Regions from separate parts of the Velazquezella soli genome, predicted to be linked through region 3. Evidence: predicted binding sites of a transcription regulator. Region 3 holds the regulator's gene; each other region holds the start of a gene.
The links. The regulator PhoB, encoded in region 3, activates phosphate uptake and scavenging genes when phosphate is short. The targets are predictions, from matches to a motif close to TGTCATNNANCTGTCAT.
Positions count from the first base shown of each region.

Region 1: AC0JZ8_RS09525 (YdcH family protein) is a predicted target of PhoB. The motif match lies at 3,240-3,256, and genes of this name have one in related genera.
Region 2: AC0JZ8_RS11575 (ceramide glucosyltransferase) is a predicted target of PhoB. The motif match lies at 3,487-3,503, and genes of this name have one in related genera.
Region 4: AC0JZ8_RS13355 (UDP-2,3-diacylglucosamine diphosphatase) is a predicted target of PhoB. The motif match lies at 3,848-3,864, and genes of this name have one in related genera.

Region 1 is NZ_CDRNXF010000004.1:1,251,346-1,258,729, forward strand. It holds gene AC0JZ8_RS09495 (alpha/beta fold hydrolase) at 1-242, opposite strand, end outside; gene AC0JZ8_RS09500 (tetratricopeptide repeat protein) at 252-905, opposite strand; gene ykgO (type B 50S ribosomal protein L36) at 1,013-1,138, opposite strand; gene AC0JZ8_RS09510 (5-(carboxyamino)imidazole ribonucleotide synthase) at 1,283-2,356, opposite strand; gene purE (5-(carboxyamino)imidazole ribonucleotide mutase) at 2,365-2,862, opposite strand; gene AC0JZ8_RS09520 (YdcH family protein) at 2,885-3,088, opposite strand; gene AC0JZ8_RS09525 (YdcH family protein) at 3,318-3,494, shown strand; gene AC0JZ8_RS09530 (ArsR/SmtB family transcription factor) at 3,613-3,870, opposite strand; gene AC0JZ8_RS09535 (sulfite exporter TauE/SafE family protein) at 3,978-4,763, opposite strand; gene AC0JZ8_RS09540 (thiamine phosphate synthase) at 4,900-5,553, shown strand; gene AC0JZ8_RS09545 (tetratricopeptide repeat protein) at 5,562-6,689, shown strand; gene AC0JZ8_RS09550 (hypothetical protein) at 6,713-7,069, opposite strand; gene AC0JZ8_RS09555 (inositol monophosphatase family protein) at 7,278-7,384, shown strand, end outside.
Region 2 is NZ_CDRNXF010000004.1:1,647,303-1,654,686, forward strand. It holds gene AC0JZ8_RS11565 (DUF2235 domain-containing protein) at 1-1,549, opposite strand, end outside; gene AC0JZ8_RS11570 (formate--tetrahydrofolate ligase) at 1,736-3,415, shown strand; gene AC0JZ8_RS11575 (ceramide glucosyltransferase) at 3,585-4,733, shown strand; gene AC0JZ8_RS11580 (extensin-like domain-containing protein) at 4,750-6,036, opposite strand; gene AC0JZ8_RS11585 (anthranilate synthase) at 6,326-7,384, shown strand, end outside.
Region 3 is NZ_CDRNXF010000004.1:7,722-15,105, forward strand. It holds gene AC0JZ8_RS03620 (PACE efflux transporter) at 1-411, shown strand, start outside; gene AC0JZ8_RS03625 (ArsR/SmtB family transcription factor) at 350-1,138, opposite strand; gene AC0JZ8_RS03630 (DMT family transporter) at 1,263-2,177, shown strand; gene phoB (phosphate regulon transcriptional regulator PhoB) at 2,159-2,842, opposite strand; gene phoU (phosphate signaling complex protein PhoU) at 2,968-3,681, opposite strand; gene pstB (phosphate ABC transporter ATP-binding protein PstB) at 3,733-4,548, opposite strand; gene pstA (phosphate ABC transporter permease PstA) at 4,564-5,880, opposite strand; gene pstC (phosphate ABC transporter permease subunit PstC) at 5,877-7,361, opposite strand.
Region 4 is NZ_CDRNXF010000004.1:2,034,541-2,041,924, reverse strand. It holds gene AC0JZ8_RS13370 (ABC transporter ATP-binding protein) at 1-710, opposite strand, end outside; gene AC0JZ8_RS13365 (ABC transporter permease) at 710-1,915, opposite strand; gene dgcA (N-acetyl-D-Glu racemase DgcA) at 1,974-2,954, shown strand; gene AC0JZ8_RS13355 (UDP-2,3-diacylglucosamine diphosphatase) at 2,979-3,794, opposite strand; gene AC0JZ8_RS13350 (NADP-dependent malic enzyme) at 4,013-6,331, shown strand; gene AC0JZ8_RS13345 (hypothetical protein) at 6,417-7,106, shown strand; gene bluB (5,6-dimethylbenzimidazole synthase) at 7,107-7,384, opposite strand, start outside.

The DNA.
Region 1 (7,384 bases), 1.2 Mb from region 3:
TCTAGCGGTCTGCGGAACGCTGCTTCCTGGTCCTTCAGATTGCCGCTGGCGCCGTGGATGAAGACGATCGGGGGAAGGTCGCCCTCGGCTGGTGCTGCGACATGAAGGGCGTTGATACGGATATCGCCGAGATCGGTGAGTTCACCGTCGTTCGGAAGGTTGGCCTCGATCGCTTTCGCCTTCCAGGCCGTGAAGCCGAAGCCGAATGCGATGAGAGACAAGATAAGAGGTACAATCCCCATGGCGGCCCATCAGGTTCGGTTGCCGGCGATCTTTTCGGATAGCTTGGTCACAGCCTCCTGCGCCTCGCGATCGGCGGGGTAGATGTCGAGATAACGCTCCCACGCATTCAGCGCCTGGCTGTCCCGTCCGGCTTCGGTGAGGATTCCGGCAAGACCGGCCAGCGCGCCGAAATGGCGAGGCTCACGCTTCAGCACTTCGGCAATATCGGCCATCGCCTTGCGCTGGTCGCCCATCGCGTAATGCATTGTGGCGCGGCGGTTCCAGCCTTCGATATAGGCGGGATCGATGAGAGTGACGCGGTCGAGGAAGTCGAGGGCGGCGGCGTTGCGCTTTTCCTTGGCGGCCGTGGCCGCCCAGCCCATAAGAAGATTGACTGTGGGACTGCCCGACTCACCCATGTTCATGGCGATCTGCGTGGCGATTCCGCGCGCCTTTTCCGGATTGCGCTCACGTTTCAGCGCCGCAAATAGCGGGTCGACCCTGGCGTTGAGAGGCTGGCCGGCATTTGGTGCTGCTTCCGGACCTCCCTGCTGCGGACTTTCCAGCGGCGGAGCGGGAGGCATCGGTTGGGATGGCGGCATGGGCTGGGGCAGGGTCTGCGCAAAGGCAGGCACCGCAACACACACAGCAAGGATCACGAAGCTTGAACGAAAATAGCGCATGCGGATAAAGTAATCCGCATGCGCCGAAGGTCAAACCCGAAATTTCACGCTACCGACAATTTGATCGTCTCAGGCGTGCCCGGACAAAACGTCGATATCAGCGCAAATCAGCCCTGGCGGGCCTTGAAGCGCGGGTTCTGCTTGTTGATGATGTAAACGCGGCCCTTGCGGCGAACCAGACGGTTATCGCGATGACGAGCCTTCAGCGCCTTGAGCGAGTTCTTGATCTTCATTGTACTGGTCCAGAAGTCTGTGGGCTCAAAGAGCCGCTTGTCTCTATCAATCGAAAGCGTGCCGCCTATCTGTCGACGAGGGGCGCGCTCAGGTTGGCGTGCAGATAACCCGTGGCTGGATGCGTGTCAACCTTGTGACGCACTTTATGACCGGGTTTTCCGCCCCTTCAGCTCCGTGACATGGCCCATTTTCCGGCCCGGACGGGATTCCGTCTTGCCGTAGAGGTGGACCAGCACGTCGGTCCTCGCGAGCCAGCCGGGCACGTCGAGGATGTCGTCGCCGATCAGGTTGGTCATCACGCAATCGGAATGACGGCGCGGATCGCCGAGGCTTGCGCCGGCCACCGCGCGGATATGCTGCTCGAACTGCGAGACCACGCAGGCAGCCTCTGTCCAATGACCGGAATTGTGCACGCGCGGTGCGATCTCGTTGGCAATCAGGGTGCCATCGGCCATCACAAAAAATTCCATGCCGATCACGCCGACATAGTCGAGGGCAGCGAGGAGCTTTTCGGCGGCACTGCGCGCGGTCTGCGCGGTCGTGTCTGGAATGGTCGCGGGCAGGGTGGAGGTATGAAGGATGCCGTTGCGGTGGATGTTCTCGGCCGGATCGTAGCAGGAGACCGTGCCGTCCTTGGCGCGCGCGGCGATGATCGAGATTTCGCGCTCGAAGGGCACGAAGCTTTCAAGAACCATCGGCACCGAGCCGAGGTCCGCATAGGCGCCATCGGCCTTGTCGTCGCTGGAGCGGAACACGCGCTGGCCCTTGCCGTCGTAGCCCATGCGGCGGGTCTTCAAGACACCCTTGCCGCCGAAGTCTGCAAGCGCTGCTTCGAGATCGGCTTGGCTGTCGACGGAATGAAACCTTGCGGTCTCGATGCCGCAGCCGTTGAGGAACTGCTTTTCAACAATCCTATCCTGCGCCACTTCCAGGGCCTTGGCCGGCGGGTAGACTGGAGCCGACTGCTGCAGGAACTCGGCTGCCTCGACCGGTACGTTTTCAAATTCGTAGGTCACGACGTCGCAGCGGCTGGCGAGATCGGCCAGCGCCGCCCTGTCGTCGTAGGCCGCCGTGATCTGTTCGTTCGCGACCTGGGCGGCTGGGCAATCCGCCTGCGGTTCGAGAATGATGATGCGGTAGTTCAGGCGTGCGGCAGCGATCGCCAGCATGCGGCCGAGCTGGCCGCCGCCGATTATGCCGATGGTGCGGATCGTCATGATGTTTCTCAGGGTGCTTCGTCGATGGGATATTCGGCGACCGATGCGGTGTGGTGCGCGCGATAGGCGTCGAGTCGGTCGGCAAGGTCATCGTCGGAAAGGGCAAGCACCGCTGCAGCAAGAAGGGCGGCATTGATCGCGCCGGCTCGGCCGATGGCCAGCGTGCCGACGGGGATGCCGGCGGGCATCTGCACGATCGAGTAAAGGCTGTCGGTTCCGCTCATGGTCTTTGACTGGACGGGCACGCCGAACACCGGAAGCGGCGTCAGGGCCGCTGTCATGCCCGGCAGGTGGGCAGCGCCGCCGGCACCGGCGATGATGACCTTGAAGCCCTCGTCGCGGGCGCTTTTGGCGAATTCGTACATCCGGTCCGGCGTGCGGTGTGCCGAGACGATCCGTGCTTCGTAACCGATGTCGAGCGTATCAAGCGTGTCGGCGGCGTTCTTCATGGTCTCCCAGTCGGACTGGCTGCCCATGATGATGGCGACTGCGGGTCTTTCTGACATTCCAGGCCCTTTTAAGGTGAACTCAAGCGATGATGTCGGGAATGATCTGGTCTTCGATCTGGGTCATCCGGTCCTTGATGGCCAGCTTCTTCTTCTTCATGCGCTGGATGCGAAGAGCCTCACAGCCGACCTTGATCATGGCATTGATCGCGGCGTCGTAATCTTCGTGTTCCTGGCGAAGTTTCGCGAGTACCAGCCGGTTATCCGCCTGTTCCTGATCACGCATGCTCAGTCCCCATTCTTTACGCCGGCTTTTTGCAAACCCCGGCTTCATCCGCAAGCTCCTACCATCAAACCGCGTTAACTGGAAGTTAGCCGACGCCACGAATTTGCCGCTGAGAGACCATGATTTCTCCTTCGACAAAGCGGACCAACCGTGTCACACTTCTGTTGCAAACCTGAAGCCTTGGCTCAGAGGAGTGCCAAGGCAGGTACCTAAGGAAGGAACATGCCACATGACCGTCCAGGCGCATATCGCATCGCTTGAAAAGAAGCACGGCGACCTCGAAGAGGAACTCCAGTCCGTTCTCGCATCTCCATCCGCCGACGATCGTGAGATCGCAGAGCTCAAGCGCCGCAAGCTGCGCATCAAAGACGAGGTGGAGCGGTTAAAGACCGACACCCGTCATTAGGCGATCAAAAGCGCCACGCGCCTCACGTACATTCGTGAGAGGGTGCCCACAGCGGCACGATAAATTCCAAGACTAAAAGCAACAGTTCTGGTCGTAACGTCACAGTCGCGGCCAGAATTCACGTCCAGAACTGGTCGAGCCACAGGTTGAGCCGGGTGAAGCCGCTGCCGTTCACGGCATAGATGCGCCGCGTTCCCTCTGGTGTGACAGTCACGAGATCGCTGTCCAGCAGTGCTTTCAGATGCTGCGAGACGGCCGGCCTGCTGATCGGCAGCCCTTGTGCAAGTTCATTCACGGTTTTCGGCGCGCGTCTCAGCTCTTCGAGGAGATGGCGCCGGTTCGGGTCGGCAATGGCTGAAAACGGATCGAGTGTCATAGTTTGAAGCTAAGCATAACTTGACGAAGCATCAACCGTTTTCGTGTCTCGCGACCGGTGGAAGGCCTTATTGTAATTGGGTTTTTTATGATGTTCGGATGGACCGGTCAGATCGGCAGGCCGTCCCACAGAAGCTTTACGCCGGCAACGAGAGCGAGCGCGTAGGTCATCGGATAGAACACTTCCGACTTCAGATGCTTGACGATCGCGGCACCGAGCATGGTCGAGACCAGGGCTGCCGGCAGCAATGTCGCCGAGATCGTCAGGTTTTCGGCCCCCAATGCGCCGAGAAGGAAATAGGGGATGATCTTGACGGCGTTGACGATGGCGAAGAAGCGGATGCTGGCCCCGGTGTATTTCTTAGGATCCAGCTTCATCGGCAGAACGTAGATCTGGAAGGGCGGGCCGCCGGCATGCGCCACGAAACTGGCATAGCCCGACAGCGCGCCCCAGAACGTGGCGGCCGCCGGACGATGCGGCAGTGCGGCGGCGGGACGGTTCTTAGCTGGGCCGTAGACCTGCCAGAAGTAACGGAGGGCGAAGAAGATCGTTGCCGCGGCAATAACAATCCGCAACGCGTCGTCCGAAACATAGGCCGAGGTCGCCCAGCCGAGCGCGATGCCGATGACGCCGCCCGGCAGGATCATCAGCAGGGTTTTTCTGTCGTTGAAATGGCGCCAGGACCAGAGTGCCACGATATCCATCAGGATCAGGATCGGCAGGAAGATCGCCGCCGCTTTGACCGGGTCGACGGCAAGCGACATCAGCGGCATGCCCATCAGGCCGATCGCGCCGCCAATGCCGCCCTTGGAAAGCCCGACCAGCATCACGGCGGGCACCGCTGCTGCAAAGAAGGCGAGGCTGAGCGTATCGGAGGAAAATATGTCTGGCATGGGCACTTCAGGCTTGCACCGTTGAGGCGGGCAGATGGGATGAGCGGTTGATTGCGCAATCCTTCCGGTCTATCGAATCATTCAAGAGAAAACGAGTGCGGATCGCCGGGTTGCGGTTCGCTGCATGGGAAGAAACATGAAGAAACAGGAAGAGCGTTGCCGTCTGGTGCTGATCGTGCCGCAGGATGCGGATGCGAAAGCGCAGGCGGACCGGTTGGAGAAGGCGCTTGCGGGCGGCGATGTCGCCTCGGTGATCCTGCCGCAATACGATGAAGACGATACCGCGTTCCAGGACCGCGCCGAACTCATGGTGCCGATGATCCAGGCTGCGGGTGCCGCAGCGCTGATCGCCGGAGACAGCCGCGTCGCAGGTCGCGTCAAGGCAGATGGCCTGCATATGGCCGGTTCGATGGAAGAGCTGGAAGAAACGATCGAGAAATTCAGCCCGAAGATGATCGTCGGCGCCGGTGGTGCATCCGAGCGTCACACGGCGCTCGAAGTGGGCGAGCGCCGCCCCGACTATATTTTCTTCGGCAAGCTCGATGGCGACATCAAGCCGGAGGCGCATCCGAAGAACGTCGCGCTTGCGGAATGGTGGGCTTCGATGGTGGAAATTCCCTGTATCGCCATGGGCGGCACGGACATTTCCTCGGCGCTCGAGGTTGCCGAAAACGGAGCGGAATTCGTGGCTTTGAGACTGGCTGTCTTCGATCATCCCGAAGGACCGCAGGAAGCAGTTCGACTGGTCAACGCCGATCTGGACGAAAAAGCGCCACGGTTTGAGGCTTGATGGTCTCCATGCCATCGATTCGTCGCGCCTCATCCACCGTCCTGATGCTTGCCGCCAGCCTTTCGGCGTCGGCCGTCTTGCCGCATCCGGCAATTGCGCAGGTGCAGCAACCCGGTGCGGTGGAGCAGGAGGGGCCGACGGCGGCGCAGTCGCGTCAAGTGGTGACGAGACCGGTCGCGCCGGATGCAATGGGCGTCGAACGCGGTGCACAGCCCGATGGCATCGTGCCGTCCGCCGGTGTCGAACTCTATCAGCGCATGGGCGTGACCTTGCCGCCACTGCCGCCGGAGAAGCCCTATACGGGCCCGATCGACGAGGCCTATGGTGCGTTTCAGCGCGGCTTGTACGTCAAGGCGCTCGATGTCGCACTGAAGCGTGCGTCGGCCGGCGATGCGGCGTCGCAGACGCTTGTCGCCGAAATGATGAGCAAGGGGCTCGGCATCAACCGCGACGCAAAGACCGCGGCCTTCTGGTACGGGCAGGCTGCCGAGCGCGGCGATCCTGCCGCCATGTTCCAGTATTCGCTTCTTTTGATGAGCGGCCGTTACGTGCCCGCCGACAAAAAGAAGGCCGACGACTATATGCGCAAGGCGGCGGAAGCCGGCAATTCGTCGGCGCAGTTCAACTGGGGCCAGATCCTGGTGTCGGACAATCCGGGCGACAAAGGTTTCAAGCTGGCGTTGCCATTTTACGAGCGGGCGGCAAAGCAGGGCGTGGCGGATGCGCAATATGCGGTGGCCCAGCTCTACGTGAACATGAAGGGCGTGCCCGAGGAGAAGAAGGCCGAGGCTCGCCGTTGGCTGGAGCGCGCGGCGAAGGCCGGGTTCGACACGGCGCAGCTCGACATGGGCATCTGGTTCGTCAACGGAGTCGGCGGCGAACGCAACTACGACAAGGGCTTCGAATGGCTGCGGATTGCGGCCCATCGCGGCAATGTGGTTGCCCAGAACAAGCTGTCGCATCTCTATATCGAGGCGCTGGGGACACGACCGAACCCGGTCGAGGCCGCCAAGTGGTATGTGCTTTCAAGGCGTGCCGGGTTGCAGGATGCGGCGCTTGAGGATTTCTACCTCGGCATCAACGACGAGCAGCAGCGACAGGCGATCGATGCGGCGAACCGCTTCCGACGCCAGTAGTCAACCGCCAGTAGTTCGAGTGGTCAGGCGGTTGCCTTCATCGCCGCCAGCGTGAACAGGGCGTGGCGGATGATAAAGCCGTGGGCAAGCGCCAGGATCAGCAGCGTTACCAGCCAGACGATCAGGTAGATGCCCGGCGAGGCCTTGATACGGCCGCCCATGCGGGGGCCAAGTGCGAACATGGCTGTCACGAAGAGCGCGCAGGCCGGCAGAAGCAGCAGCGCGATCATGGCCGGTGCCGTGCTGGTCGGTGTGCCGGTCAGGGTGAAGTGGATCGGCAGCTGGGTATCGGCCGGCAGCGCCGAGATCAGACCCAGCGACAGCATGGTCATCACGCCCACAAGTCCGAGGCTGATGCCGAATGGCAATGCGATCTTCACGGCGATACTCCTATAATCTCGATAGCCGGCGTTCTGGCAGATCGCAGGCAGGCGGGCAATGTCGCATTTTGTCCGTTCACGCGGGGTTTGTCGGCTTCGACTTGAATTTCCCTTGGTTTTGTGGTCTTGAACCGGCCAATCAAGACAATTCGCCACAGACACGTCCCGGCTGATGCATGTTCGGGACCATACGATCAGGATTTCCCGCATGGCCCGCTCAGCCCTTCTCAACGTCATGGTTCAGGCCGCCCTCAAGGCTGGCAAGTCGCTCTCCAGGGATTTCGGCGAAGTTCAGAACCTGCAGGTTTCGGTCAA
Region 2 (7,384 bases), 1.6 Mb from region 3:
TCAGCCTGACGCTGCCGCGGTTGTTGCCGTAGGCGCCCCAGGCATCGTTGGCGAAGCAGTAAAGATAGCCGTCGCCCTTCGGTGTGAATTTCGCCTTGCTGCGGATCAGAAACACCTCGTGGGGCAGTTTGAGAATGCCGTTCTTGGGCGTCTGCTGCTGAGCGGGCGGCGGCACGTCGTTGGCGATCACGCCGATCAGGCTGAACCAGGGGAGCTCCTCCTCGCGACGGGTCCACCAGAAATCCACCTGCTGGTTTCCGGTCGACCATTTCCACGCCTTTTCGAGCTGGCCAAGGCCGCTCGAGGCAATATGGGCAATCTCACCGGCCTGGAAGTTTCCTCCATCTTTCGGGCCATCGGCGTTGCACAGGACCGTGCCATCGGTCCACTCGCCTTTCGCGACGAACGTGTAGGTAATGCCCTTTTGCAGAAAGATGCCGGTGTCGTTCCAGTGGTCGCGTGCGAAGACGTCGACCTCTGCGGGCAGGTCTGCGTTGGCGTGCCGGTAGCGCCCCTGCGACAAGGGCGGGGTGCGGTGCCGCTCAGAGGCGGAGCTGTGCAAATCTTCTGAGGGCGTTGCGGTCACGTGCGGTACGGCGCGCGGTCTCGTTTTCAGCTTGGCGAAGATGCCACTGGCGGAATCATGCAGCACGCCGCGCGGATCCGGCCTCAGCTGGTTTTCAGCCCCTTCGCGGAATACGAGGCCGCAGCTTTTTGCCTCGTTCATCATCCACAGGAGAGCGCCGTCCGAAAGGCCTGTTGCGGCATAGCCACCGCCGACATCACCATGCACGCCCGGGAACCAGACCTGTTTCAGCGTTCCGGTCCAGCCATCCGGCTTGACCCAGAGCGTCGGCATGAAACTTTGGCGGAACTCGTCGAGCGCCACCGCATGGCGGGCGTTGAGGACGGCGGAACCGAGTGTCGTATCGTGAAACTGATGGTTCTCCGGGTTGTCGAGAAGGTTGAGAAACCCCATGTCATCGGGAATGCCGAGCGCGCCGACCGTATCCCAGACGCCGATGAACTGGATGAGCGTTGAGGCATTGCGGGTGCCGCCTGGGGCGACGTTGTGGAAGTGGATCTTGCCGGACTGTTTGCGCTTGGTGCCGGCTTCGCTCTTGGCGCGGTACTCCGTGAAAATCGCCTCGATCGCCTTCCAGGTTCCCTCTTCGTCGAGCTTAGAGGCTTTGATATCCAGAAGGCCGCATTTGGAGATCATGCCGCCGAGGCTGCGGACCGTGTAGGCGCCACGACTGAAGCCGAACAGATAGATTTGATCTCCGGATTTGTAGGTGCTGGCAAGCCATTTGTAAGCACCCTTGATGTTGTCAGCGAGACCCTTGCCGGTACCGCCTTCCACCGCACGTCGCCACCAGGTTCCGTCTGTGCCGACACCGGGGTGATAGTAGGCATCCTGTTTGATGCCAGCGGCATCCTTGTCGGCGACTGCATTGTAAATCTTGCGAACATTGGTCGGGCTAGGCTGGCCGCCATCCATATCGTCGGGCGTGTTCCAGGTGCCGTCGCAGCAGAGAATAAGGTTCATTGGTCGTTCCCCCTCGATCCCCCATGGATCAGAGATATATAAGATTGTATCGAATTAAATTGCAACTTTGGTGTGTGGATGAGCGCGTTGTAGTGTGCATAATCAGGGCGCTGTTCCCGTTCCGGGCTTGTCGTGGGGAAGCGGCTGTGGCCATGGTTCACGCAAACCAACAAGCGAGAGACAAGCATGGCCCCCGTTCCATCCGACATCGAGATCGCCCGCGCGGCAAAAAAGAAACCGATCGCGGACATTGGCGCGGCGCTTGGCATCTCTCCCGAGGCGTTGGTGCCCTACGGCCATGACAAGGCGAAGATCGGGGCCGATTTCATCGGCTCGCTCCAGGGCCGCCCCGATGGCAAGCTGATCCTCGTGACGGCGATCAATCCGACGCCTGCCGGCGAGGGCAAGACGACGACCACGGTAGGCCTCGGCGACGGGCTGAACCGGATCGGCAAGAAGGCCGTGATCTGCGTGCGCGAGCCGTCGCTCGGCCCCTGTTTCGGCGTCAAGGGCGGGGCTGCCGGCGGCGGCTATGCGCAGGTCGTGCCGATGGAAGACATCAACCTGCACTTCACCGGCGACTTTCACGCCATTACCTCTGCGCACAATCTCCTGTCGGCGATGATCGACAACCATGTCTACTGGGGCAACGCGCTCGACATCGACACGCGCCGCATCACCTGGCGGCGGGTGATGGACATGAACGACCGGGCGCTGCGCCAGACCGTGACCTCGCTTGGCGGCGTGTCGAACGGCTTTGCGCGCGAAAGCGGCTTCGACATTACCGTCGCATCCGAAGTGATGGCGATCCTCTGCCTGGCGCAGGATCTGGCCGACCTTGAAAAGCGGCTCGGCGATATCGTCATCGGCTACCGGTTCGACCGCTCGCCGGTCTATGCCCGCGACATCAAGGCCGACAAGGCGATGGCGGTGCTTTTGAAAGACGCGATGCAGCCGAACCTGGTGCAGACGCTGGAAAACAATCCGGCGCTGGTGCATGGCGGGCCGTTCGCCAACATCGCCCATGGCTGCAACTCCGTGATCGCGACGAAGACGGCGCTGAAGCTTGGCGACTATGTGGTGACCGAAGCGGGTTTCGGAGCGGATCTGGGGGCCGAAAAGTTCTTCGACATCAAGTGCCGCAAGGCAGGGCTGAAGCCCGATGCGGCCGTGATCGTCGCGACCATCCGGGCGCTGAAGATGAACGGCGGCGTGAAGAAGGACGATCTCGGAGCCGAGAATGTCGAGGCGCTGACGCGCGGCTGCTCGAACCTTGGGCGTCACATCGCAAATGTGCGCAAGTTCGGCGTGCCGGTCGTGGTCGCGATCAACCACTTCATCTCGGATACCGATGCGGAAGTGGCGGCGATCAAGGACTACGTCTCGCATCACGGCGCCGAGGCGATCCTCTGCCGCCACTGGGCCGAGGGCTCGGCCGGCATCGAGGAACTGTCCTACAAGGTGGTGGAACTGGCGACAAGCGGTGCCGCCAACTTCAAGCCGATCTATCCTGACGACATGCCGCTGATGGAGAAGATCGAGGCGGTCGCCACCAAGATCTATCATGCCGGCGAGGTGACGGCGGAAAAGCCGGTGCGCGATCAGCTGAAGGCTTGGGAAACTGCCGGCTACGGCCATCTGCCGGTCTGCATCGCCAAGACGCAGTATTCGTTCTCCACCGATCCGAACCTGCGCGGAGCGCCGGAAGGGCATGTGGTGCATGTGCGCGAAGTGCGACTGTCGGCCGGCGCCGGCTTTATCGTGGCGATCACCGGCGAGATCATGACCATGCCGGGCCTTCCAAGCGCGCCGTCGGCCGAGCGAATCCATCTGAACGCGGATGGGCTGATCGAGGGGCTGTTCTAGGGCTGCTCAACGGCGGTCCTACTTTTTTCTCCGGATCGTCCTTGCCTCTCGCCTTCGCGGGTGAGGGGCAACGTCATGCGTCTGTCACACCGAAATGGTCTGTTCGTCCTTACTCTTGCGGCACTGGCGGTGACCCGACGATTCGGGGCCGGCCATCGGGAACATCAGGATGGATCTTGTTCTTGCGACACTCGCCATGGCCCTTCTGGCGATCAATCTCTTCAGCATCGCGGTTGCCGGCCTGCGGCTTTCGCATCGGGACAAAGCGAGTGACAAGCCGGCGGTGATCAAGCCGGACGGTGTATCGATCGTCATTCCGGTGCGCGGCATCGAGGCCTATTCCAGCCTGACGCTCGCGCATGCATTCAAGCTCGAGTGGCCGGATTACGAGCTGATCTTCTGCGTGCAGGACGAGGGTGATCCGATCATCGCCGAGATCCGCTCGGCGATTGCCGCGCATCCGGCGGTGCCGGCGCGGCTGCTGATCGGCGATGACCGGATCAGCGCCAATCCCAAGCTCAACAACTGCGCCAAGGGCTGGCATGCGGCACGACACGAGTGGGTGGTGCTTGCCGATTCCAACGTGTTGATGCCCAAGGACTATATTCAGAACCTCGTCTCCGGTTGGCGGGCCGATACCGGGCTCGTATGCTCGACGCCGATCGGATCGCGTCCGGACGGGTTCTGGGCGGAAGTGGAATGCGCTTTCCTGAATACGCTGCAGGCGCGCTGGCAATATGTGGGCGAGGCGCTGGGGCTCGGCTTTGCGCAGGGCAAGAGCATGCTGTGGCACAAGCCGTTTCTGGATGCTGCCGGCGGCATCCAGGCGCTGGCGGCCGAGATTGCCGAGGACGCGGCGTCGACCAAGCTCGTCAACCGGCATGGCAAGAAAGTGCACCTTGTGTCGGCACCGTTCGAGCAGCCGCTCGGGCGCCGCGGGCTGGAGGAAATCTGGTCGCGCCAGACGCGCTGGGCCCGGCTGCGGCGGGTGACGTTTCCGCTGTTCTTCACGCCGGAGATCCTGCTCGGAGCGCTGCCGCCTCTGGCGCTAGGGTTGATCGGCGCCGTCATGCTGGATCTCAATGTCGGTCTGGTGGCCGCGACCGTGTTTGCCGCAACCTACCTGCCGGAACTCGCCCTTGCGCGGGCCAAGGGCTGGCGGCTGTCGATCCTGTCGCTGCCGGCAATGATGGTGCGCGACGTGATGCTGCCGGCGATCTGGATCAGGAGCTGGCTTTCCGGCTCGTTCGAATGGCGCGGCAATGCCATGACGATCGGCACCCAGGAAAGCCGGCTGACCGGCTCGTCGCCGGCCTGACCCTGGCCCTCAACGACTACTCGCAGATGCGGTAGCCGCCATCCCTTTCGATGATGTCGAGATGAAGGTGATCCTCGTGGGCGGCATCGCTGCCGGGGGCGAGGACCGTGGTGAAATGCAGGCAGGCCCCGGCGGTGGCGGTCATCTGGAAGGCACCCTCCAGCGTATGATCGTCCTCCCGGCGCTTCATCACGACCTTCTCGCCATTGTCGAGCTTGAAGGCGGCGACATCGAAGGCGTTGCCGCGACCGTGCTCGGAGATCTTGCCGGTCGAGGCGCTGTTTCTGAGGCGGCACTGGTAGGTGGAGCCCGGGACAAGCCCGGTGATCTTGCGGCCCGGCATGGCGATGTTGAGCGCGGGCTGGACCGTATCCTTCAGCCAGTGGGCCATAGTCAGCGCCGTCTTGCAGCGCATGGTGGCGCCGCCGAGATCGACGCCGGGCAGAACCTGCGCCACCTCGATCGGCTGCTTGATGCCGCAGCCATTGCCGTCGTCGATCGGTTTGACCGATTCGAACTTGGCGCCGATGGCACCGAGGTCTGCAAGGCAGGCCTTGAGTTCTGCGGCGTCTTCCTCGACGAGAGGCGGAGGAGGCGGGGTCTCGGCCTGTTCCTGCTTTTCGTCCGCAGGCTTGTCGGCCGGAGTTTCGTCATCAGCGGCCTTGTCCTGCGGTGCCTTGTCGTCTGGCTTGGCGGCGTCCGGTTTGGCAGGTTCAGTCTTGCCGTCGTCGCTCGATGCGGCGGGCTTCTGTTCTGCGGGTTCTTCCGGCTTGGGAGTGGGGGTCGGGATGGTTTCTTCAGGAGCTTTACCGGTCTGTTCCGGGCTCTGGGTCTGTTCGGGGGCCGGGACAGGTGGCTCTGCGGGGCGCTCTGCAGGCTTCTCCGCAGGGGTTTCGGGCGGGTTCTCGGGCTTTGCTTCGACGGGCTTTGCGGCGACCTCAGGTGTAGCAGCGGCTGCGGCCGTTGCCGCCGTTGCCTCGGGCACGGGTTCACCACCCGGCTTCGCCATGGGAAGCGGAACGGTAGCGAGGGCGGGGGCGGCGGGGATCGCGGCGCGGCTGAGGTTCTGGGAACCCTGTGCGGGGCGGGTCGACTGGTTTTTGCCGGACGAGGATTTGCGCGTCGACTGTTTGCGGGTGCGTCCGGCATCGCGCATGAACTGGTCGATGATGTTGATTTCGACAACGTTCGGCGTCGAGCCTTGCGGTGCTGGGCGGGCGGGTAGAGGCGCTGCACCCAGTGTCAGCGGTGCGCTCATTGCCAGCGAAGTGCTTAAAGCGAGAAGGCATAGAGTATGCTTCATCCTTCGGTCGTCCTTTCCCATGTTTCGGAGACGCAACGCGGATGACCCTGTTTTGGTCGCATTGTGGCCAAATAAATCCACTTGCGCGTTTGCCGGAGCCGCGCTAACAATTCGCTCCATGATGATTTCGATGAGCAACAACGGTAACTGGTGGTGGGCACGCTGACGCGGCCTTGACCAGTCATGTCCATCGACAAGACTATGACCAAGCCGCCCGATTACCGAGGCGGCTTTTTTATTGGCCGCTTCTGAGACCCGGGCAGATCAACAGGGATTTCAAGAGGCAGACATGGCGACGATCATTCACGACGACGGGTCCGAGACCTACGAGACCAAGGGCGGAATCAGCGTCAGCCGCGCCCGCAGGCCGGCCGAATATGCAACCGCGATCTCGTCTTATGTCGACCGGCTCGACGAGCGCCGCGGCGCGGTGTTTTCGTCGAACTACGAATATCCCGGACGCTATACCCGCTGGGATACGGCGATCGCCGATCCGCCGCTCGGCATTACCTGCAACGGCCGGGCGATGTGGATCGAGGCCTATAACGGTCGCGGCGAAGTGCTTTTGTCGTTTATCGCCGACAAGCTTGCGACGATTTCCGACCTGACGCTCGGCGAGCGCACCGACCGCCGTCTGGATCTGACCGTCAACCAGCCGTCCCGCGTCTTTACAGAGGAAGAGCGCTCGAAGATGCCGACGGTGTTTACCGCGCTTCGGGCCATTGTCGATCTCTTCCATTCGGATGCGGATTCGGCAATCGGTCTGTTCGGGGCTTTCGGCTACGATCTTGCGTTCCAGTTCGATGCGATCAAGCTTTCCATGCAGCGGCCGGAAGACCAGCGCGACATGGTTCTCTACCTGCCCGACGAAATTCTGGTCGTCGATCACCATGCTGCAAAGGCCTGGGTCGATCGCTACGACTTTGCCAAGGACGGCGTGACGACGGAAGGCAAGGCGCAGGATATCGCGCCCGAGCCGTTCCTGCGCACCACGGTGACGCCGCCGAAGGGCGATCATAAGCCGGGGGAATATGCGAGCCTCGTTACCCGCGCCAAGGAAAGCTTTCGCCGCGGCGACCTGTTCGAAGTGGTTCCGGGCCAGAAGTTCATGGAGCGCTGCGACAGCAATCCGTCGCAGATTTCCAACCGGCTGAAGGCGATCAACCCGTCGCCCTATTCGTTCTTCATCAATCTCGGCAACCAGGAATATCTGATCGGCGCATCGCCCGAAATGTTCGTGCGGGTCTCCGGCCGTCGCATCGAGACCTGCCCGATTTCGGGCACGATCAAGCGCGGAGAGGATGCGATTTCCGACTCTGAGCAGATCCTGAAGCTGCTCAATTCCAAG
Region 3 (7,384 bases):
CGCCACGCTATCAGCTTTGAAATCATCGGGCTTCTGATGATGGTGCCACTCGGCGCCTTCGTCTTCGACATGCCGGTCGAACATATGGGCATTGTCGGCGTCGTGTCTGCGACGGTCGCGACCGGCTGGAACTACCTCTACAATCTGGGTTTCGACCGCTTTCTGCAGGCGCGACGGGGTACGACGCTAAAGACGCCTGCCTTGCGCATTGCTCATGCGGTGCTGTTCGAAATCGGTCTGCTGGTCGTGCTGATGCCGTTTATCGCGTGGTATCTGCAGATTACCCTTCTCCATGCGCTGACAATGGATATCGCGATCGCGCTGTTCTACGTGGTCTATGCCTATCTCTTCAATCTTGGCTACGACAAGCTGTTCCCGCTGCCGGAATGGAAGACCCAGGAAGCCGCCTGACCATCAGAGTTTCGGACGGTGCAATACGCCAGTCCGATGGAAGCCTGAATGTCTCGGCAAACCCGATCTCTCCGGCGCGCGTGATCCGCAGAGCCCGGGTTTCCTCTCGGCGGCCGATCCAGCCGACGCCAAGAGCGCGGTCCAGCAGCGCCGCACCCATTTGTCCCGCCAGATGCGGCCGTCGCTCGCTCCAATCGAGGCATGTCCGGCAGAGCGGGCGTTTCGAACGGGTCAGCTGTTCGAGATCGATCCCGAAATCACAAAAGAACCGTCTGCCCTCGTCGGTGATCAGGCCGGCTCCATCGCCGAGCAGCATGTAGCCGCTTCCTGTTAGGGCATCGGCGAGCGCGATGGCGAGACGGCCGGCCATGTGATCGTAACAGGTGCGGGCAAGCCGTAACGCTTCGTCTTTCGGGCCGACAGGATGATGGCGCTTCGGCCCATCCGCGGCGACTGCCATCAACGCGTGGATCGCGTGCGCGACTTCCGGAGAGGCAAGTCGGTAATAGCGGTGCCTGCCCTGCTTCTCGACCTCGATCAGGCGAACCTGCGCCAGTTTGCCGCGATGGCCGCTGGTGGTCTGCGCGGTGACGCCGGCGTGGCGTGCCAGTTCGCCCGCCGTCAGCGCCTGTCCGCCCATCAGCGCGGACAGCATGTTGGCGCGTGCAGCATCGCCGATCAGGCTTGCAACTTCCGCAATCGTGTTTCCTGAAACCATATTGGGCATGATCCAGTTCTAGCACCGGAAAACTTTGCCGTCAGCGGTCAACGGTTCGGCCGTCGTCGAAGCATTTCTTTTCCTCTCTCCGCTAAGACGGGCGGAGATTGCATGGATGGGGATAGGAACTGGAATGGCGGACACCAAAACAAGCATGGCAACGGATCTGTTGCTGCTCCTCACGCTCGCGACGCTTTGGGGCGCGTCCTACACGCTGATCAAGGTCGGTGTGGAGACGATCTCGCCCATCACCTTTATCGCCGTCAGGACGCTGGTCGCCGGTCTCATTCTCGTTGCGGCACTGCACCTGCGCGGCTTGAAACTGCCGAGGGACCGGCAGACCTGGACGCTCTTCACGGTTCAGGCCTGCCTGAACAGCGCTGTCCCCTTCACCCTGATTGCCTGGGCCGAACAGACGACCGATGCGGGCCTTGCCACCATTTTGAGTTCAACGACGCCGATCTTCGCGTTTCTGCTGACGGCGCTGATCACGCGCCATGAAAGCGTCTCTGCGGCCAAGCTGTTCGGAGTTGCGGCAGGCATTGTCGGCATATGCCTGATCGTCGGCATGGAGGCGCTTGCCGGGTCGGGCGAGAACCTCTGGGCTCAACTCGCCATCGTGACCGCGACGATCTGCTATGCGGCGGCTGCCATCTTCGGGAAGAATTTTAAGGGATTGGACCCGATGATGCCCGCCGCGGGATCGCTGATCGCAGGGGCGGCCATCCTCATTCCCGTGAGCCTCGTGGTCGACAGACCCTGGACGCTGACGCCCAGCACCGATTCGATGCTCGCCCTGTTGGCGCTCGCGGTATTTTCGACGGCGCTCGCCTTCGTCATCTATTTCCGGCTGGTGCAGACGCTGGGCTCCGTCGGCACGACGGCGCAGGCCTATCTGCGGGTGCCGATCGGCGTTGGCATCGGCGTCGTGTTTCTCGGCGAAACGCTTGCCTCGACAGCCTGGCTCGGTCTCGCCTGCGTCGTGACCGGCGTGATTGCCATGACGCTGCCGGCTAGGAGACGCGGTGCTCAGGCTTCCATTGAGTAACCGGCACCGCGGACCGTGCGGATGACATCCTGCATGTTGGAGAAGTTGAGTGCCTTCCGCAGGCGCCCCACATGCACGTCGACGGTGCGTTCGTCGACATAGATGTCATGACCCCAGACGCCGTCGAGCAGCTGCGAGCGCGAAAAGACGCGGCTGGGTGAGGCCATCAGGAATTCCAGAAGTCTAAACTCTGTCGGCCCGAGGCGAACTTCGCGGCTCTTGCGGTGAACGCGATGGGTTTCGCGATCGAGTTCGATATCGCCGCATTTGAGGACGCTCGAAAGGACCTCCGGTCGGGCACGGCGCAGCATCGCCTTGACGCGGGCCATCAGTTCCGGCGTCGAGAAAGGCTTGACCACATAGTCGTCTGCGCCGGTGGCAAGCCCGCGAACGCGCTCGCTTTCTTCGCCGCGCGCCGTCAGCATGATGATCGGCAGGCGTTCCGTCTCCGGCCGCATACGCAGGCGACGGCAGAGTTCGATGCCTGAAACGCCCGGCAGCATCCAGTCGAGAATGAGAAGATCCGGAACGCGCTCCTGAAGCCTGATTTCCGCTTCGTCACCGCGAAGCACGGTATCGACCTCGTAACCCTCGGCCTCCAGGTTATACCGAAGGAGGACGCTGAGGGCCTCTTCGTCTTCCACGACTGCGATCTTCGGCTGCATTCCGACTTGCTCCGTCACTCGTCCCGAACCGCACTTAGATCCGCCAGATCCGCTCGCGCTGCTTCAGGTCATTGGTTTTGGCAGTTATCGTCCCGAAACCGGCAGGCGATTTCGGGAGAGCTGCATCATGTCCCGGCGGAGCCGAGCATGTTGGACGTATCGTCCTTCGGACGTTCGCCCTCCGGCTGTGCGCCGGTCGCGATGTAGTAGATGGTCTCGGCGATATTCGTCGCGTGGTCGCCGATGCGCTCGATGTTCTTGGCGCAGAACAGGAGATGGGTGCACGTGGTGATGTTGCGCGGATCCTCCATCATGTAGGTGAGGAGTTCGCGGAACAGCGAGGTGTACATCGCGTCAATCTCTTCATCGCGCTGGCGGATGATTTCGGCTTTTTCCGCGGAGCGGTTGGCGAAGACATCAAGAACGTCCTTGAGCTGCACCAGCGCCAGTTCGGAAAGATGCTCCAGACCACGGGCGAGCTTGCGCGGGACGCCTGTTCCCTGCACGGCGAGCACGCGCTTGGCGGTGTTCTTACCAAGGTCGCCGACGCGTTCCAGGTCAGCTGCAATGCGCAGCGTGCCGATGATCTCGCGAAGGTCGGCCGCCATCGGCTGACGCTTGGCGATGGTGACGATCGCCTTGTCCTGGATATCGCGCTCGGCATGGTCGAGAATGACGTCGTCCGAGATGACCTTCTGGGCCAGTGCGGAGTCGGAGTTGACGAGCGCACGCACGGCATCACCGCACATCTGCTCCGCCAGGCCGCCCATTTCGGAGATCCGGCGGTTCAGGTATTTCAGTTCCTCGTCATAGGCCGAGAGAATATGGGTCGAAACCATGTGTCTGATCCTTGATGTCTGCAGTTGCGGCTGACGGGCTCTGCGCCCGCATCAGCCGAAGCGGCCCATGATGTAATCCTGGGTGCGCTGGTCATCCGGATTGGTGAACATCTTGTCGGTATCGTTTTCCTCGACCAGGTGGCCGAGATGGAACATCGCCGTGCGCTGCGAAACGCGGGCCGCCTGCTGCATCGAGTGGGTGACGATCACGATCGTGTAGTTGGCGCGCAGTTCGTGGATCAGTTCCTCGACCTTGGCCGTGGCGATGGGGTCGAGTGCCGAGCACGGCTCGTCCATCAGAATGACTTCAGGCGAAACGGCGATCGCACGGGCGATGCACAGGCGCTGCTGCTGACCGCCGGAAAGGCCGGTACCGCCTTCATGCAGGCGATCCTTGACTTCTGCCCAGAGGCCGGCGCGCTGCAGGCTTGCCTCGACGATCGCGTCCATTTCCGTCTTGCCGCGGGCAAGGCCGTGGATGCGGGGACCGTAGGCAATGTTCTCGTAGATCGACTTCGGGAACGGGTTCGGCTTCTGGAACACCATGCCGACCCGGGCACGCAGCTCCACAACGTCGATTTCCTTGTCGTAGATATCGTCGCCGTCGAGCGTGATCTTGCCGGTGACGCGGCAACCCTCGATCGTGTCGTTCATGCGGTTCATCGTGCGCAGGAAGGTGGACTTGCCGCAGCCGGACGGACCGATCAAAGCAGTGACGGTATTTTGGCGGACATTCAGGTTCACGTCATAAAGAGCGCGCTTGTCACCGTAATAAACGGAGACATCCTTGCCGATCATCTTATATGCAACGTCGTTCATTTTCTTGTCCAGCGCCTTCTCAACTGCAGCTTCTGACATCATGTTCATTGCTTCCCCCTTCCTCTACCAACGCCGTTCGAAGCGGCGTCGCAAGAGAATTGCGCCAACATTCATCAAGATCAGGAACAGGAGCAGGATCATGATCGCTCCCGAGGTTCGTTCAACGAAGGCGCGTTCCGCCTCGTTAGCCCACATGTAGATCTGTACCGGCAGCGCTGTCGACGGATCCATCGGCGTGGTCGGATAGTTCGCCACGAAGGCGACCATGCCGATCAAGAGGAGCGGCGCGGTTTCGCCAAGGGCGTGCGCGAGGCCGATGATCGTACCGGTCAGGATACCGGGCATGGCAAGCGGCAGGACATGGTGGAAGATGGTCTGCATCTTCGAGGCACCGAGCCCGAGCGCTGCAGCACGGATCGACGGTGGCACTGCTTTCAGTGCCGCGCGGGTGGCGATGATAATGGTCGGAAGCGTCATCAGCGTCAGCACCAGGCCGCCGACCAGCGAGGCCGAGCGCGGCAGGCCCATGAAGTTGATGAAGACCGCGAGACCCAACAGACCGTAGACGATCGACGGGACCGCTGCGAGATTGTTGATGTTGACCTCGATCAGGTCCGTGAACCGGTTCTTCGGGGCAAACTCTTCAAGATAGATCGAGGCTGCGACGCCGATCGGCAGGGACAGGACGAGCACGATCAGCATCATATAGAAGGAGCCGATCAGGGCGACGCCGACGCCGGCTGCTTCCGGACGGCTGGACGCGCCGTTGAAGAAAATGCCGGTGTTGAATTCCTTGGCGAGCGCACCGCTGTCGGTCAGCTGCTTCATCCATCCGACCTGCTGGTCGGACACCTTGCGGCTGGTTTCCGCCACGTCGAGATTGATCTGGCCTTTCACGGCGCTGTCGATATCGCCGGCCGCCAGGAGCGAAACCGTCTGGGTCGTGCCGATGATCTCAGGATCGGAAACGACCATATCGCGCAGCTGGCCACGAACGCCGTCCGAAATCATCTGGTTGACGGCACGCAGACCCTGGCGATCGTTTTCGGCGACGCCCAGAACCTTCGCCAGCGCATTGCGGGCGACGATCGGGTAGTTGGCCGTCATCAGCTTGGCCGGATCCGTAGCCCGCACATTATCCTTGTCGATGATCTGCTGCGAGAACTCCACAGGGATGGTGATCATCGTCTGCTGAAAGGCGGTATAGCCCTTCGAGACGACCGACCACAGAAGGAGCATCAGGAACAGGATGCCGAACGAGAGAGCAGCGATGCCATAGGCACGAAAGCGGCGCTCGGCGGCGTAGCGGCGTTTGATACCGATATCGCGACGGGCAGGCTTGGCCAAGACGCCGGCGGTGGAGGAAACCACGTCGGTCATTCGTACTGCTCCCGGTATTTGCGCACGATGTAGAGCGCGTAGATGTTGAGGCAAAGCGTGATCGCAAACAGCGTGATGCCGAGTGCGAAGGCGACGAGCGTCTGCGGCGAGGTGAATTCAAGGTCGCCCGTCAGCTGGCTGACGATCTTGACGGTCACCGTCGTCATCGGCTCGAACGGGTTGAGCTGCATGCGGGCGGCGACGCCGGCGGCGAGCACTACGATCATGGTTTCGCCGATGGCGCGCGAGGCGGTCATCAGAAGTGCGCCGACGATGCCCGGCAGTGCTGCCGGCAGGACGACCTTCTTGATGGTTTCGGACTGGGTGGCGCCGAGACCGAGCGAGCCGTCACGAAGCGTTCCCGGCACGGCGGTGATGATGTCGTCCGACAGCGACGAGACGTAAGGGATCAGCATGATGCCCATGACGAAGCCGGCAGTGAGAACGCTCTGTGCCTGGATGAAGTTGCCGTAATCGCCTGTGACAAGGCCGTTCAGCTGCGAAGACAGGTCGCGCAGGAATGGGCCGACCGTCGTCAGGGCAAAGAAGCCGTAGACGATGGTGGGAATGCCGGCGAGAACTTCGAGCAGAGGCTTTGCCACGGAGCGGACACCGCGGGAGGCGTATTCCGACATGTAGATCGCGGAAAACAGGCCGCTCGGGACGGCGACGAGCATGGCGACGAAGCCGATATAGAGTGTGCCGAGAAGCAGCGGGATAAGGCCGAACTGACCAGCCGAGTCCGTGGCGCCGGCGGCCGCAAAGCGCGGATCCCACACGGTGCCGAAGAAGAACTCCCACGGCGGGATGCTGGTGAAGAAGTGCGTCGCTTCCGTCAGCATCGAGGCAACGATGCCGACCGTCGTCAGGATCGCGATCGAGGATGCGACGACGAGGCTGGCGAGGATCACCTTCTCGACACGGTTGCGGGCCCGAAACCGTGGCGCGATGCGCGTGTAGGAAAAGCCGGCGCCGATCAGGGCTGCCAGAAGGACTACCGCGGTCATAACCCAGTTGCTGATCTTGGTCATGACGTTGAGATCGCCAGCGGACTCGACCATGTATGGTTCGGGGTCGCCGGCAAGCGGGACGCCCTTAGCGCCAAGCGCTGCGCGCAGTTCGACGGGATTTCCGCCGATGCGCTCGATCTCGTCCAGGCTCAATACGTTCATGCCGCGCGCAAGCGAGCTTACCATGCCGAAGGAGAGACCCTGTTCGGCCGGCGAACGCGCCTTTACGTCTTCAGGAAAGCCATCGAGGACAGTGGAGTTGATATAGAGGGGGCTGACGACCAGCCACGCGGCCAGGATGAGAACCGATGGCAGAACGGCGCAGAGTGCGACGAAGGTGCCGTAATAGCCCGGACGTGAATGAAGCTTTGAGGAACGGCCGCCGGCGATTGCCAGGGCGTGCCTGGTTCCGACAACGTAACAAGCGATCGCAATGATCGCAAGAACCAACAAAATCAATGGTGTGCTCATTAAAATCCCCCGGCCTACCGCCA
Region 4 (7,384 bases), 2.0 Mb from region 3:
ACGGCAATGCGATCACAAACGGAAAACAGGCTGTCGAGGTCGTGGGTCACCATGTACACGGTGAGGCCAAGCGTATCGCGCAGCCTTGCAATCAAGGCATCGAAATCGGCAGCGCCGATGGGATCGAGCCCGGATGTCGGCTCGTCGAGGAAAACCAGATCGGGGTCGAGCGCCAGAGCGCGCGCAAGGGCTGCACGCTTGATCATGCCGCCGGATAGTTCGGACGGATACTTGTCGGCCGCATCGGGCGGCAGGCCCACCATCTCAAGCTTCACATAGGCGAGTTCGTCCATCAGCGACTGCGGCAGATCGAGATACTCGCGCATCGGCAGCTGGATGTTTTCTTTCACCGTCAGTGCCGAAAACAGCGCACCGTGCTGGAACAGCACGCCGAGCCGCGTATCGAGCGCCACGCGCTGCTGTTCGTCGGCCGTGGCATAATCAACTCCGAGGATCTCGATCGTACCTGAGCGCTGCGGCAGCAATCTGAGAACCGTGCGCATCAGCACCGACTTACCGGTGCCCGACGCTCCGACGAAGCCGAGGATCTCGCCCCGGTAGATATCGAGGTTCAGATTGTCCAGCACGAGCTTCGAGCCGAAGCCGACCGTCAGATCCTTGACCGACAGCACGACCTTGCGCTCGTCGCTCTTCGTCTCCGCGGGTTTGGTATTGTCAAAGGTTTGAACGTCTTCCACGCCGGTCCCCATCAAAAATCGATCGCGGAATAGAAAATCGCAAACATCGCGTCGATCAGGATCACCGCGAAGATCGATTTCACCACCGACGAGGTGACGTGCTGGCCAAGCGATTCTGCGCTGCCGCCGACTTTCATTCCCTCGACAGCCGCCACGATGCCGATTGCCAGCGCCATGAACGGCGCCTTGATCATGCCTGATGCCACCGACGAGAAGTCGACCGCCTCCTTGAGGCGCGACAGGAACGTATCGAAAGTAATGCCGGAGTAGACCAGCGTGATCACCGCAGCGCCGTAGAGGGCCGACAGGTTCGCCACGATGGTCAGGAGCGGCAGTGCGATCGTCAGGGCGACAAGTCGCGGGAACACGAGCACACCGACGGGATTGAGGCCGATGACGGTCAGCGCGTCGATTTCCTCGCGCATCTTCATGGAGCCGATTTCGGCGGTGATCGCGCTTCCCGAACGGCCGGCGATCATGATCGCCGTGATCAGAACGCCGATTTCGCGAAGCTGCAGAATGCCGACCAAGTCGACGACGAAGATTTCTGCCCCGAAATACCGGAGCTGGAAAGCGCCCTGCTGGGCAATGATCGCGCCGATCAGAAACGACATCAGCAGGATGATCGGAACCGCACGCACGCCCATCCGGTCGATATGCGTCACGACGGATGCAGGAGAGACGCCGGATCCGCGGCCGAATTTCAGCTGTGCGCCACGGACCGCCGAGCCGAGAATGTGCATGGCGGCGACGAAGTCACCGGCAAATTCCGTCATCGTCTTGCCGACCGGGCTGAACACGCGATCAAACAGCGACCGCTTGTCCTGATCGTTGGGCGGCGGTGCCGGGGTCTTTTCCGGCAGGGCGCCAACCAGTTCCTCGATCGTCCCTTCCGCCCCGACCAACTTCGCGTCGCGACCCTGCTCGGCTTTTGCCGACAGAAGACGGCGAATCAGCCAGGCGCCGGATGTATCGATTCCGTCGATCCCCGAGACGTCGATCTCGAGGGATCCAGACCCGCTGCTCTTTTCAAGATCGCCAAACGCCTTGAGGACCGGCGAAATCGAATGATTGCGCCATTCTCCGGCCAGAATGTAGCGCTCGCCATCGCCGCCGGGCAGGTCTTCGGCTTTGATTTCGGCAGGTTGTGACGGCACAGGTTTCTTTCGGCTTAGGTTAAGCAGCACGCGGCTGCGATCTGCTGTTGATCGCAGCACTGAGAGCGGCAATATAGCGACCCTGAACGGATTTGCCACAACGCCCAGGTGGAAAACCATGACGCGTCACTTCGAAGCAACAATCGAGAAATTCCCGATCGCCGGGGTGTTTACGATTTCCCGCGGCTCCAAGACCGAAGCCGAGGTCGTGACCTGTACGATCACCCGGGATGGCATCACCGGCCGGGGCGAATGCGTTCCTTACAGACGCTACGGCGAAACGACGGACGGCGTGCTGGCCGAGATCAACTCCCTCGCGTCGATGATGCACGATGGCATGGATCGCCACATACTGCAGACCCGATTGCGGCCGGGAGCCGCGCGCAACGCGGTGGACTGCGCCTTGTGGGATCTGGAAGCCAAGACCCTCGGCCGATCGGTCGCATCGATGATTGAAGCTGCCGAAAAGCCGCTCATCACCGCATTTACGCTGTCACTCGGCGAACCCGAGGCAATGGCGGAGGATGCGCGCAGGAATGCCGAACGTCCGCTGCTCAAGATCAAGCTCGGCACTGAAGACGACGAAAGCCGGATGCGAGCCGTGCGGCAGGCAGCGCCCGATTCGCGCCTGATCGTCGATGCCAACGAGGGTTGGACCGAGGACAATCTGGCCCGCCATCTGGAAGTCGCGGATGCCCTTGGCGTTTCGCTGATCGAACAGCCGCTTCCAGCAGGCAAGGATGCGATTCTCGCCACCATCCGCCGCACGGTGATGATCTGCGCCGACGAAAGCGTACACGCAACGGGCGATCTGGCGAGTTTGAGAAACCGCTATGATGCCGTCAATATCAAGCTCGACAAGACCGGCGGGCTGACCGAGGCGCTGATCATGAAAGAGGAAGCAGAACGGCTCGGCTTTGCTGTCATGATCGGCTGCATGGTCGGAACGTCGCTGGCCATGGCACCGGCCGTACTTCTGGCGCAAGGTGCCGATTACGCGGATCTCGACGGTCCCTTGCTTTTGGCGCACGACCGTCCGGACGGGCTGCAATACGAAGGGTCCCTCGTCTACCCGCCCCGGCCGAACCTCTGGGGTTGAGTCTCAAGCGGAAAGTCGTGGCCGTTACGCGGCCTGCATGCCCCTGATCGTCTCCGGTGCCGGCAGCGTCGTGATTTCCGCGGTCTTCGCGATCTTCTGCCAGGAGATCAGCTCCAGCGTCCCGTCACGATGCTCGGCAATCGCCGTGCAGCTTTCGACCCAGTCGCCCGTGTTGACGTAGTGGATCCCGTCGATGTCTTCCATGACCGCATGATGGATATGGCCGCAGATGATGCCATCGACATTGTTGCGACGAGCCTCGTCGACGACAACCTTCTGGAACTCGCCGATGAAATTCACGGCGTGCTTCACCTGCAGCTTGGCCCAGGCAGAGAATGACCAGTATGGCAGGCCGATGCGGCGGCGCACCGCTGCAAGACCGACATTGATGGCGATTGCCGCATCATAGGCCCAGTCACCGAGATAGGCGAGCAGACGCGCATTGCGCACCACGACGTCGAACTCGTCACCGTGCAGCACCAGGTATTTCCGCCCGTCTGCCATCTCGTAGATCATCCGGTCTGCGACCTCGATACCGCCGAAATGCATGCCGGGGAAATCCCGCAGGAATTCGTCGTGGTTTCCCGGAATGTAGACGATCCGCGTGCCCTTTCGTGCCTTGCGCAGAAGCTTCTGAACCACGTCGTTACAGCCCTGCGGCCAGTTCCAGCTGCGCTTCAACCGCCAGCCGTCGACGATATCGCCGACCAGCACGATCGTTTCCGCCTCGTGGTAGCGCAGGAAATCGAGGAGAAAGTCCGTGCGGGCGGCCTTGGAGCCGAGATGCACGTCCGAAATGAACAGGGTTCTGAAATGCCTTGTCTCGATTGCATCGGCCACGGAAACGTCCCTTCGTTACCTACCTTGTCCTACCCTTCGAAAATCAGACTCGTGTTTCAGGATGATGACAGGGGCGCGATCGCCGCAGTCGGCGACCACCCGAAACCGGCGGCAAAATCCGACAGCATCGCAAATATTGTAGTTTCTCGATGGATCGATTGATGTAAGGAGGGGACTCGCATGTCAGGACGGAAATCGTTACGAGGAGCCATAAGAGCATGGATGGGCACGACAATCCGAAACCATCGCCGGTAACCGGAGATCTCGACGAACAGGCTCTCTTCTTCCACCGCTATCCCCGCCCCGGCAAACTGGAAATCCAGGCCACCAAGCCGCTCGGCAACCAGCGCGACCTGGCACTTGCCTATTCGCCGGGTGTGGCCGCTCCTTGCCTTGCGATCCGCGACAATCCGGAAATGGCCGCGGAATTTACCGCGCGTGCCAATCTGGTCGCCGTGGTCTCCAACGGCACTGCCGTGCTCGGTCTCGGCAATATCGGCCCGCTTGCCTCCAAGCCGGTAATGGAAGGCAAGGCCGTCCTCTTCAAGAAATTCGCCGGCATCGATGTGTTCGACATCGAAATCGACGCGCCGGGCATCGAAGCCATGGTCTCGACGATCTCGGCACTCGAGCCGACCTTCGGCGGCATCAACCTCGAAGACATCAAGTCTCCGGAATGTTTCGAAGTCGAGCGTCGTCTTCGCGAAAAGATGAATATCCCGGTCTTCCATGACGATCAGCACGGAACGGCGATCATTGTCGCCGCCGCGATCCTCAACGGCCTGGAGCTTGCCGGCAAGACGATCGATAACGTCAAGATCGTCACGTCGGGCGCCGGTGCAGCGGCGCTTGCCTGCCTGCATCTTCTCGTGTCGCTTGGTGCGAAGAAGGAAAACATCTGGGTCCACGATATCGAAGGGCTGGTCTATGAGGGCCGCGTCGAGCTGATGGACGAGTGGAAGGCGATCTACGCCCAGAAAAGCGACAACCGCGTTCTGGCCGACAATATCGCCGGCGCAGACGTCTTCCTCGGCCTGTCGGCCGCAGGCGTGTTGAAGCCCGAACTTCTGGTGCAGATGGCCGAAAAGCCGCTGATCATGGCGCTCGCCAACCCGACGCCGGAAATCATGCCGGAACTCGCCCGCGCCGAGCGTCCCGACGCGATGATCTGCACCGGCCGCTCGGATTTCGCCAACCAGGTCAACAACGTCCTCTGCTTCCCCTACATCTTCCGTGGTGCACTCGATTGCGGCGCCCGCACGATCAACGAAGAAATGAAGATGGCGGCGGTCAAGGCGATCGCGGCACTTGCCCGCGAGGAAGTCTCCGACGTCGCCGCGAAAGCCTATTCCGGTGAAACGCCGATCTTTGGCCCCGACTACCTGATCCCATCGCCATTTGATCCGCGGCTGATCCTGCGCATCGCGCCGGCCGTCGCAAGGGCTGCGGCCGAAAGCGGCGTCGCCGCTCGTCCGATCCAGGATTTTGAAGCCTATCTCGACCAGCTTAGCCGATTCGTCTGGCGCTCCGGCTTCGTGATGAAGCCGATCTTCACGGCGGCCAAGACTGCCGAGAGAAATCGCGTCATCTTCGCCGAAGGCGAGGACGAACGCGTTCTGAGGGCCGCACAGATCCTGCTCGAAGAGCAGATCGCAAGGCCCATCCTGATCGGCCGTCCCTCGGTCATCGAAGCGCGTCTCCAGCGTTTCGGCATCCGCATCCGCCCGAATGTCGATTTCGCCGTCGTCAACCCGGAAGACGATCCGCGTTACCGCGGCTATGTCGACGACTATTTTGCGCTTGTCGGCCGCCAGGGCGTCAATCCGGAAGCAGCACGAACCATCGTGCGCACCAGCAACACGGTCATCGGCGCGCTATCGGTCCAGCGCGGCGAGGCCGATGCGCTGATCTGCGGCATCGAAGGCCGCTACGACCGGCATCTGCGCGACGTCAACCAGATCATCGGCAAACGCGAAGGCACGAAGACGCTCGCCGGCCTCAGCCTGCTGATTTCGCAGCGCGGTGCGATCTTCTTCACAGACACGTTCGTCAACTACAATCCGACCGCCGAAGAGATTGCCGAGATCACCATTCTCTCGGCCCAGGAAGTGCGCCGCTTCGGCATCAAGCCGAAGGCGGCCCTCATCTGCCACTCCAATTTCGGCTCGCGCAATTCCGAAAGCGCCGCGAAGATGCGCGACGCACTCGCCATCATTCGCGAACGGGCGCCGGATCTGGAAGTCGACGGTGAAATGCAGGGTGGCTCGGCGCTTTCCGAGGAACTGCGCAAGCGTGCCATGCCGAGCACCACATTGTCCGGTGAAGCCAATCTGCTGGTCTTCCCGAACCTCGATGCGGCCAGCATCTCGCTTGGCCTGGTGCGCACCATGATGGACGCGCTGCATGTCGGCCCGATCCTGCTTGGCACGGCAAAACCCGCCCATGTTCTCGGCCAGTCCGTCACATCCCGCGGCGTCGTCAATATGGCGGCTCTGGCCGTCGTCGAAGCCTCGCAGCCAGAGTCGCTGTTCGGCTAGGTCTCACAGAAGCCGGGGCGGTTTAGGATATCTTCATCCGCCCCGGCCTATGTTTGATGGGTTTTAACGAATTGCCGGAAAAGCGATGCGATTTCGCGGCCTGATCTTCATTCCGCTCGTCTTCGTCCCCGCCTCCGTCCTGGCGCGGGATGCGCAGCTTTGCGCAGATCTGTACCGCAAGCTTCACAGCACACCCGTTGTGATCGGCAATACCGCTGAGATGCGCCGATATGCGCAGGACCTCAGCCAGGCAAACTCCGACATCCGCAAACTTCGCGTCGACATGCGCCGCGCCGGATGCGGTGGCGGCAGCATTGTTTCCTTTGGCGCGGCCAAGGCCGACCAGTGCGAACCCCTTCTCGAGCAGTTGCAAGCCCTGGAGGAAAACCGCGAAGTGCTTGTTGACGAGCGCAACAAAGCCCGCAACCTGTCCGTCACCGGGGAAGAGCGCGGCGCAACCATCGTTGCCATCCGTCAGAATGCCTGCATTCCGTCCGATTTCCAGGATGTCGCGAAGGAGGAGGAAAAGGAACGGATCCGGGTGAAGGGGATCGCGCTACCGAAGGATGAGGAGGCCTATTCCGGCAGCATCACCGACCTGCGGACCCGCAAGCCTGCCACCGTCCAGAAGGTTGCGATCGATCCCACGCCGCCGGTACCGGAGCGGAATTACGAAACCTCCGCAAAGGTCCGCACGGTGGGTCCGATTTTTCTCCCTGAAGCCAGTATTGATCTGCGCCACCCCCGCGAAAATGGTCCGCAGCAACAGCAGTAGTCAGTCTCCCTGCCAGCGCTCGGAAAACACCAGGTCTTCCAGTGCAAGGCGCTGGCGCCAGCCGCGCACGGCCAGTTCCGGCTCGCTGTAGAGCTTGTCCACATGGCCGAGACAGAGCCAGGCGACGATCGCCACGCGCTCTGGGATACCCAGCAGCCTGCGCACGTCCTCATCGCGGAAAATGCTGACCCAGCCGACACCGACGCCTTCGGCGCGCGCGGCAAGCCACAGGTTCTGCACGGCGCAGACGGTGGAGTAGACATCCATGCGCGGATTGT